DNA from 2 places in the Aneurinibacillus thermoaerophilus genome. Region 1 is predicted to be linked to the other one. Evidence: predicted binding sites of a transcription regulator. Region 1 holds the regulator's gene; the other holds the start of a gene.
What was found. The regulator CtsR, encoded in region 1, represses protease genes until heat stress. The targets are predictions, from matches to a motif close to ATGGTCAATAAAGGTCAAACA.
Positions count from the first base shown of each region.

Region 2: the regulator CtsR is predicted to act here: its motif matches at 2,553-2,573, upstream of clpP (ATP-dependent Clp endopeptidase proteolytic subunit ClpP).

Region 1 is NZ_CP080764.1:150,609-155,037, reverse strand. It holds gene clpC (ATP-dependent protease ATP-binding subunit ClpC) at 1-92, opposite strand, end outside; gene K3F53_RS00780 (protein-arginine kinase McsB) at 135-1,202, opposite strand; gene K3F53_RS00775 (protein-arginine kinase activator protein McsA) at 1,215-1,736, opposite strand; gene K3F53_RS00770 (CtsR family transcriptional regulator) at 1,773-2,231, opposite strand; gene pstB (phosphate ABC transporter ATP-binding protein PstB) at 2,526-3,275, opposite strand; gene pstA (phosphate ABC transporter permease PstA) at 3,296-4,177, opposite strand; gene pstC (phosphate ABC transporter permease subunit PstC) at 4,174-4,429, opposite strand, start outside.
Region 2 is NZ_CP080764.1:3,221,649-3,226,077, forward strand. It holds gene rpoN (RNA polymerase factor sigma-54) at 1-276, opposite strand, end outside; gene K3F53_RS16600 (DUF2325 domain-containing protein) at 582-914, opposite strand; gene K3F53_RS16605 (alpha/beta hydrolase family protein) at 1,057-1,899, opposite strand; gene K3F53_RS16610 (hypothetical protein) at 1,934-2,176, opposite strand; gene clpP (ATP-dependent Clp endopeptidase proteolytic subunit ClpP) at 2,618-3,223, shown strand; gene K3F53_RS16620 (HPr family phosphocarrier protein) at 3,297-3,557, opposite strand; gene whiA (DNA-binding protein WhiA) at 3,624-4,429, opposite strand, start outside.

The DNA.
Region 1 (4,429 bases):
GTTCCGATATTTTTATGACCTAGACGAACCGCTTCTTCCTGGGCAAGCGCCAAAACTTTCTGCGCTCTTTCCGTAAAACGACCAAACATCATAAAACAAACACCTCCGAATGAAGTATAATTATTCTTTACTGCTTATTCCATCGCTGACTTTAACCGCTCCCGGATTAGACGCGCCCGGCGCTCATCACGGGAATCAGGCGTCAACTGCTGGCCTGCATATTGCTGCAAAAATCCCGGTTGTGTCATAACCATCAATTCATTCATGACGCTTAGCGGCACATTTCTAATAATGTCCAAATCAATGCCGAGTCTTACGTCGGAAAGCCGTTCTGCGGCTTCCTTTGACTCAATAGTGCGCGCATTGGTCAGAATGCCATATGAACGGCACAAGCGATCCTCTAGTTGCAGTCTGCGATTCTGCATTAAATATTCGCGCGCTGCGCGTTCCTGATCGATAATCTGCCGCGCGACACTGATAAGATTCTCGATGATTTCCTCCTCAGATTGCCCAAGCGTAATTTGATTGGAAATCTGGAATAGATTTCCTACAGCTTCGCTGCCTTCGCCATATAGCCCTCTTACTACTAACCCTACCTGTGTAATTGCGGACAAAATGCGGTTAATTTGCTGGGTTAGCACAAGGGCCGGCAAATGCATCATGACTGAAGCGCGAATGCCGGTTCCGACATTGGTCGGACAACTGGTGAGAAAACCCCGCCGTTCGTCAAAAGCAAAGTCCAGATACTTTTCAAAAATATCATCCACCCTATCCGCCACTTTCCATGCTTCTCTTAACTGAAGTCCAGAAAACAGGCACTGGATACGCAAATGGTCTTCTTCATTGACCATAATGCTAATGGCTTCGTTTTCACTAAGAATAACAGCGCCTTTGCGCGATTCGGAAAGCAAGTTTGGACTAATAAGATGCTTCTCCATCAGCACGCGCTTCTGTAACGGAGTCAAAGTGTCCATCCGTATCATTTCAAAGTTTTCTTGTTGTTTAAACGCCTCATCCTGCATGGCCTGCTCCACTCTTCCCAGAACCTGCTCCAGCTGCGAATCTGTGGCCAGCATAGGAAATGGCTGGTCTTGTAAATTCCGGGCCAATCGTACCCGGCTGCTGATGACAATATCGGCATCCTGGCCGTCGCCATTCATCCATTCACTTACCGCATTGGTTATAAACTTCTGGAAAGACATATGTTTTCCCTCCTACAAACCTGCGATTTGTTGCTCTAGTTCACGAATCCGATCCCTCAGCTTTGCCGCTTCCTCAAACTCCTCGCGCTCAATACGCTTCCGTAGCTCTTCCTTAAGTCGGTCCACTTCTTTCTTTAATTTGATCGCTCCTCCCGAGCGTTCAGGTACCTTGCCGCTATGATGTGTATTGCCGTGCACGCGGCGGAAAAGCGGGTCAAGCTTTTCTTCGAACGCTTTATAACAATTGCTACAACCGAATCTTCCGCTTTTGCTGAATTGAGCATATGTTAACCCGCACTTCTCACAACGTAGTGGCGCTTCCTGTTGTACCTTAAACGCATTAACACCAGGTTCGGCGTTGTTTAATAATCCGGATAACAGATGATGAATCGAAAAGTTGTTTATACCACCAGGGAACATATCCCCTTTTTCTTGCGCGCATACTTCGCAAATATGAAATTCTGTCTTTTCTCCGTTAACAATTTTGGTGAAATGCAGCGTTGCCGGACGCTGTTGACATTCCTGGCAAATCATATCCGCTTCCCTCCCGAGTACACATATTTCTATAAGCTAATAAATAAAAATCGTGGTCAGCATCGCCCGGAGAATCTCCGCGCGAAGACGATCCCGGAGCGGAACCGGGACAGCCGACAGGACTTTTCCGGTCGCCGCTTTCATCATCTGCATTTCTTTTGGTAAAATGATACGTTCTTCCCGTAACCGTTCAATAATATTTTCGCAGGCAGTAGCGGTTATACTCTCTCCGATCGTTTCCATTAGCACATTGTAAAAGCGCTGATTATCAATAAATTCAACTTTCCGGATGCGGATATAGCCGCCACCACCCCGCTTACTTTCCACAATATATCCTTTCTCTACTGTAAACCGGGTGCTGATTACGTAATTAATCTGGGAAGGCACACATTGGAACTTATCAGCTAATTCGCTGCGTTGAATTTCAATCGCACCATTGCTTTGCTGCAATATTTTTTTCAAATGCTGCTCAATGATGTCCGATATGTTCCTCATGTACACACCTCCTTCACCGGTTCGCTTTTTCTTCGATTTGACTTTGACTTTCTTTGACTTTAATTATAATGACATTTTAAAAAAAATGCAAGGGATTGTACTTTTATTGTTGACCTATTTTCTTGTTCCTATTCTTATATAACCTTTTTTATCCCTATAAAAAAACCTGAAGCAAACTTACTTCAGGTTCTCCGTGAACGTTTCGATCAGCAGCAAAATGTCATAGAAGAAGAGGCATATTGTCTATACAAAGAAGGCAACCCAAACTCAAAGAAGGAGAGGGCTGCCGATATTTTATCCAAAACGACCGGTGATATAATCTTCCGTTCTTTTATCCTGAGGATTAGTAAAGATCGTTTCTGTCTGGTCAAATTCAATCATTTCTCCGAGGAGGAAGAATGCTGTGTAATCGGATACGCGCGCTGCTTGTTGCATGTTATGCGTTACAATGATAATAGTATATTTCTTTTTCAACTCAAACAGCAATTCCTCTACTCTCTGCGTGGAAATCGGGTCCAAGGCGGAAGTCGGTTCATCCATAAGCACGACTTCCGGCTCCACCGCCAGCGTCCGGGCGATGCATAGGCGCTGCTGTTGACCGCCGGAAAGTCCCATCGCATTTTTGTGTAAACGATCTTTTACTTCGTTCCATAATCCTGCTTGTGTCAAACAACGCTCTACGATCTCATCCAGCTTCTTCTTATCTTTAAAACCGTTAATACGCAGACCGGCCGCCACATTGTCATAAATCGACATCGTCGGAAATGGATTCGGCTTCTGGAATACCATACCTACCTGCTGACGTACCGTTACCGGGTCGCGATCCGGACCGTAAATATTTTCTCCCTCCAGCAAGATTTCGCCTTCTACTCTTGCGCCTTCGATCACTTCGTGCATCCGGTTAATCGCACGCAGAAATGTCGATTTACCGCAGCCTGAAGGGCCAATAAACGCGGTTACTTTATTTTTTTCAATGGTCATGTTGATATTTTTTATGGCGTGAAAATCCCCATACCATAAATTTAGGTTTCTTGCTTCAATCATTGGTCTCCACCTCGTATCTTCTATCGCTTTCTTGTAATCAGACGCGCTGATACATTCAGAACTACAACAATCAAAATTAACGTCAGCGCGCCGGCCCATGCCTGCGCCTGCCATTCCGCGTATGGGGAAATCGCGTAGTTAAATACAAGCACTGGCATCGAAGCAATCGGTTCATTCAGCGACTGACTCCAATACATATTCCCGAACGCCGTGAACAACAGCGGCGCCGTCTCACCCGATACGCGGGCGATGGCGAGCATAATGCCAGTAATAATGCCGCGCAACGCGGTTGGTAAAATAATAAGCATAATAACACGCCACTTTGGAATTCCAAGTGCAAGCCCCGCCTCGCGGATATGGTTCGGTACTAGCTTCAACATTTCTTCCGTCGTGCGCGTTACTGCTGGAATCATAATAAATGCCAGCGCTATGCCACCCGCATACGCGGAGAACCCACCCATCGCAAGCACGACGAGCGCATAAACCACGATGCCGATGACAATGGAAGGAATACCCAGCATAATATCAGTCAAAAAAGAAACTAGCTTACCAAAACGGTTGCGACCATATTCCGAAAGAAAAATACCAGCCATTAGTCCTACTGGAATACCGATGGCAGATGCTAAACTAATAAGCGTGAACGTACCTATAATACCGTTCGCCATACCACCGCCGGCTTCTCCGGGAGGAGCGGGCAATTCAGTGAAGAACGCAAGATTTAAAGCCGAAAAACCTTTAACGATAACATATCCTAAAATGCTGAACAAAGGGGTCAGTGCCAAGATCATACTGATAACAGTCAGCGTAATCATGAATCCGCTGAACATGCGGCGGCGCCCCAGATTGGCGCTTAACTTATTTACTTTTTGTTTTTTCATATTTTCTAATACCGTTTCCATCATTTCGCCTCCTGTACGCCTTTAGACGTTGACCACACGAGGAAGCGTGCAAAAATATTGACCAACAAAGTAACACCAAACAGCAAGAAGCCAATCTCAATTAATGTAGATATATAAATGTCAGAGGAGGCTTCATTAAATTCATTAGCAATGACGCTCGCCATCGTGTAGGCGGGGTCAAATATTGAATCCGGAACTTCCGGTCGATTTCCGATAACCATAGTGACAGACATCGTCTCGCCGATGGCGCGGCCA
Region 2 (4,429 bases), 590 kb from region 1:
GTAATACGTCTCGTCTCCTGTTGCATTGGCACGAGCATAATCTTTCCAATCAATATCATCATGATTATTTTTCTTTTTCTCTATAGCTATGTCCGTCGTCGTTAGTTCCCGGTGCCGTTCCGACATGTCAAGAATCGGGTTCTCTGTAACCTGTTGCCGCAGGAATTCAAGCAAATCGACAGCCGAGTACTGAAGAATGGTTATTGCCTGACGCAACTCAGGCGTCATGACTAACTTCAACGTCTGTTGCTGATACAAACCGAACCCCATTTGCATCTGGCATCACCTTCTTTTCTGTGAAACTTTTTCTCTTATTCATTATTATATAACAATTCTCAACAAATTTCGCTAGCAAAAATCCTGCCAATTACAAAAATGGGGCGCGGGGCATATTTCCTCTTTATCTTCCTTACTTATATGGCAATTATGTTGACTGCTTCATAACATAAGTATACAAAGAAAAAGAGCGCAAAGCTTTGCGCTCCCGCTCTTTTAGATATTTCATCACGTTCTCGGATGTTTTTCGTTCTTTATTATTTGCCACTCTTCTTTGCAACCATATCGTGGTTGCTCTGTGCCGTTCAATGAAGCGAACGCTTATAAGCACAAGAACGATCACAACCCTCTTTTTGGCATGCCATCATTTGCTCCAGGCTACACTCCAGATGGCTGACAGAGCGTTTCGCAAACACGATCGGGACGTTCCGTTTCTTGGCGTCCGCTTTTACCCGTTTAGCCAAGTTATGGTTTATGTAATCGGTAAATACAATCACTCCCTTGACCATTTGCGGCAATGAATAGGCTTGGTCCTTTTTCTTTCTTCCTGAAACATGAATCAATTCCCCATCCAGTTTCTCTTCTAGTAAAGCATTAATATTTCCAAGTCGATCCGCTCCAATTACAACGTACGCCATCTTCTGTCCCTCCTCCTGTTATGAACACTTCTGTTTTTTTTATCATAATATATTTGATAAAGATTATCAATATCAATTAAGTTTATTTAAGGAAAAAACGAGACGGCTCCCCTTTGCCGTCTCGTCTTATTATCTTCCGCTGTTATAAATGCTCTTTAAAGAATTTCGTTGTAACATCAAGTGCTTCAAGAAACTGCGGAGTATCCTCTTTATGTGGATGCACCATATTGAACGTATGCCCAGCACCTTCTATCCAATGAAGCGTTGCGTTTTTTGCATGCTTTTTCAGACTGTATGCTCCTTTGACAAGATGGTCGAAATCTTCTCGCCCCTGCACGATAAGCAGCGGTATGTCAAGATGAGCCACGCAATTGAGTAAGTCATACTGGCGAGCGTTCACTTCAATATCGTCCAGTACCACTTTTTCAATTGGCATCTGCTGGCCTGTTCTTCCGTTAATGACATAACCTACTCCTTTTTCTTCCACTTGTTTTCGCACTTCAGGGCCAAAAATATCAACATGAGCGATCCCGTTCCATGTCACAATAACCTGCACATTCTCCGGATGAGCAGACGCATATAAAATCGTATCACCGCCACCTTTGCTGTGGCCCATGATGCCTATACGGCGCGGGTTCATATGCTCGGCTAGCGGAAGCGTACCCCGCTTCACCTGCTGAACGAGAAAATCAAGATCGTTCAGTTCCTGTTGATACGTATTACGCCCAAATTTTTCAAGCTCGGTAAAATTCACCAGATCCTTGCCTATACCGTTTCCAGAAAAGTTAAACGTAATGGCGACAAATCCCTGAGCGGCGAAATACTCGCCCATACGCGGGAACATCCCCCAGTCTTTAAATCCTTTAAAGCCATGACAAATAATAACAACCGGCTTTTTGTCAAATTCTTTTGTTTCATCGCTGATAAAAACATCGCCGCGAATCGTTAAATTTTCTTCCCGTATCAGCGTAAACGATTGTTTCAACGCGCTCTCCTCCCACATTTCGCTTTCTGAATAGTTAAGCGAAGTTATCTGGAGCGATTTCCGGAGCGGTAAAAGCAGGTGGCGTGCTTACTTCCTTAATATCGAGCACATGCCGATTATACACGATAAGCTGTCTCCCTTCTTCCGCCGTTTCGAAGACGAAAGCACGATTTTTCAGAGTATAAAGAATATGACCGACCACACACACCAACTCTCCGTCCAAATCGCTATATGTTAATTGTATCATTTTTCCAATATATTTATCATATTGCATCATAAATATAACTCCTTTCAAGATGTATAACTTGAAACTATGATATGAATTTGTTGTATAAACATCACCTTCCATCTATCCTGCTCTCTCATAAATAAACACAAACAGATACATATGCAAAATTTTATTTATTATCACACATTTTATTATAATATGTCTCCTTTTCGACAAAAGTTCCCTAAAGATTACACAAATCCCCTCTTACATTCAATCGTGTTCTACCCTTCAGAATCCCCTCAAACTTTCCCCTCTTCCCGTAAACTCGGTTGCCAGCGGCATTTCCTTCTAAACTGAAATATTTATAAATCATCCGTTTATGTTGATTAAATTCCAGAAAAAAAGCATATAACTGAAGAGAAGAGTATAGTACCAAGGTTTTTATTTGACCTTTTTTGACCTTTATTGTACTATATATTTATAGAATGAAGAGAGGAGGAAGTACCAGTGAACTTAATTCCTACAGTTATCGAGCAGACGAATCGTGGTGAAAGAGCATATGATATTTATTCTCGTCTTTTGAAAGACCGGATTATTTTCCTTGGCACTCCAATCAACGATCAGGTAGCGAATAGCGTCGTGGCCCAGCTTCTCTTCTTGGCCGCTGAAGACCCTGATAAAGATATTAGCCTGTATATTAATAGCCCAGGTGGTTCCATTACCGCCGGCATGGCGATTTATGACACCATGCAATACATTAAACCAGATGTATCTACCATCTGCGTGGGAATGGCAGCTTCTATGGGCGCCTTCCTTCTCACAGCTGGTGCTCCGGGCAAACGCTTCGCCCTCCCGAATAGTGAAGTGATGATTCATCAACCACTAGGCGGCGCGCAAGGTCAGGCTTCTGACATTCAGATCGCCGCTACCCGCATCCTGAAGATGCGCGATCGTTTGAACCAAATTATCTCCGAGCGTTCTGGCCAACCGCTGGAGCGTGTAGAAAAGGATACAGATCGCGACTTCTTCATGTCTGCCGAAGAGGCAAAGGAATATGGTCTCATCGACGATGTTATCGACAGCATCGGAAAGAAAGAGCCTAACCTATCCTAAATATAAGGTAAGGAAAAAAGCCAGAAGCATCTCCTGACAAGATGCTTCTGGCTTTTTTCAGTCAAACTTTATACTATTCTTCACGTTGTACCATCTGCACAAGGCTTTTCACTGCTTCTTCCGCATCAGAACCTTCGGCACTAATGGTGATTTCTGCGCCACTTCCAACCGCAAGACTCATTACGCCCATAATGCTCTTCGCATTTACCTTTTTATTATCCCGTTCGATAAATATGTCTGCAGCGTAACGGTTTGCTTCCTGAACGAAAAAAGCAGCGGGTCGTGCTTGAAGTCCTGTCTTTAATTTAACTACAACGCTTTGCTGAGCGTGCATAGTATGATTCCTCACCCTCTATCAAACTGAATTTGTTTTATTATACCATGATCACTGAGGTTATTCTTATAGTTTTGCTTCATTTTCTCTTAATTTAGCTGCGATTTCATTAATTTTTCGTAAACGATGGTTAATACCGGATTTGCTTACTTTGCCACTCGGAACCATTTCGCCCAATTCGGCCAGGTTCATATCCCGATATTTAAGGCGGAGTTCTGCCACTTCGCGCAGCCTGTCCGGCAAATTTTCAATACCAATATACTTATCAATAAGCATAATATTTTCAATTTGCTGCATAGCTGCCGCCACCGTTTTGTTTAAATTCGCCATATCGCAATTGTTTAATCGGTTCGCGGAGTTTTTCATTTCCTTGACAATGCGCACGTCTTCAAAGAAAAACAGTGCTTGTTGCGCTTCAATAATACGTAAGAAGTCGGCGATTTTTTCGCCCTCTTTAATATACATAATATACCCTTTTTTCCGCTCAATACTCCGCGCGTTCAATCCGAAATAATTCGCCAGCTTAACCAAATCTTCGCAATGCTCTTGATGAGCTGAAAAAATCTCAAGATGGTAGCTCGACGCTTCCGGATGATTCACCGAACCTCCGGCTAAAAAAGCGCCGCGTAAATATGCACGTTTACAACACTCATGTTTTATAATGTCGGGTGAAATACCGTAGTGAAACGTGCCGTCGACCATAATGCCGAGTTCTTCGAGAATCTCCCGCGCTCGCTGCGGAATCCGGACGATATAAACATTGTTTTTTTTCAGTCTCATCTTTTTTCGAACTAACAACTCCGCATGAATATGAAACATCTTTTTGACAAGCGAATAAATGCGGCGCGCAATCGCCGCATTTTCTGTAGATA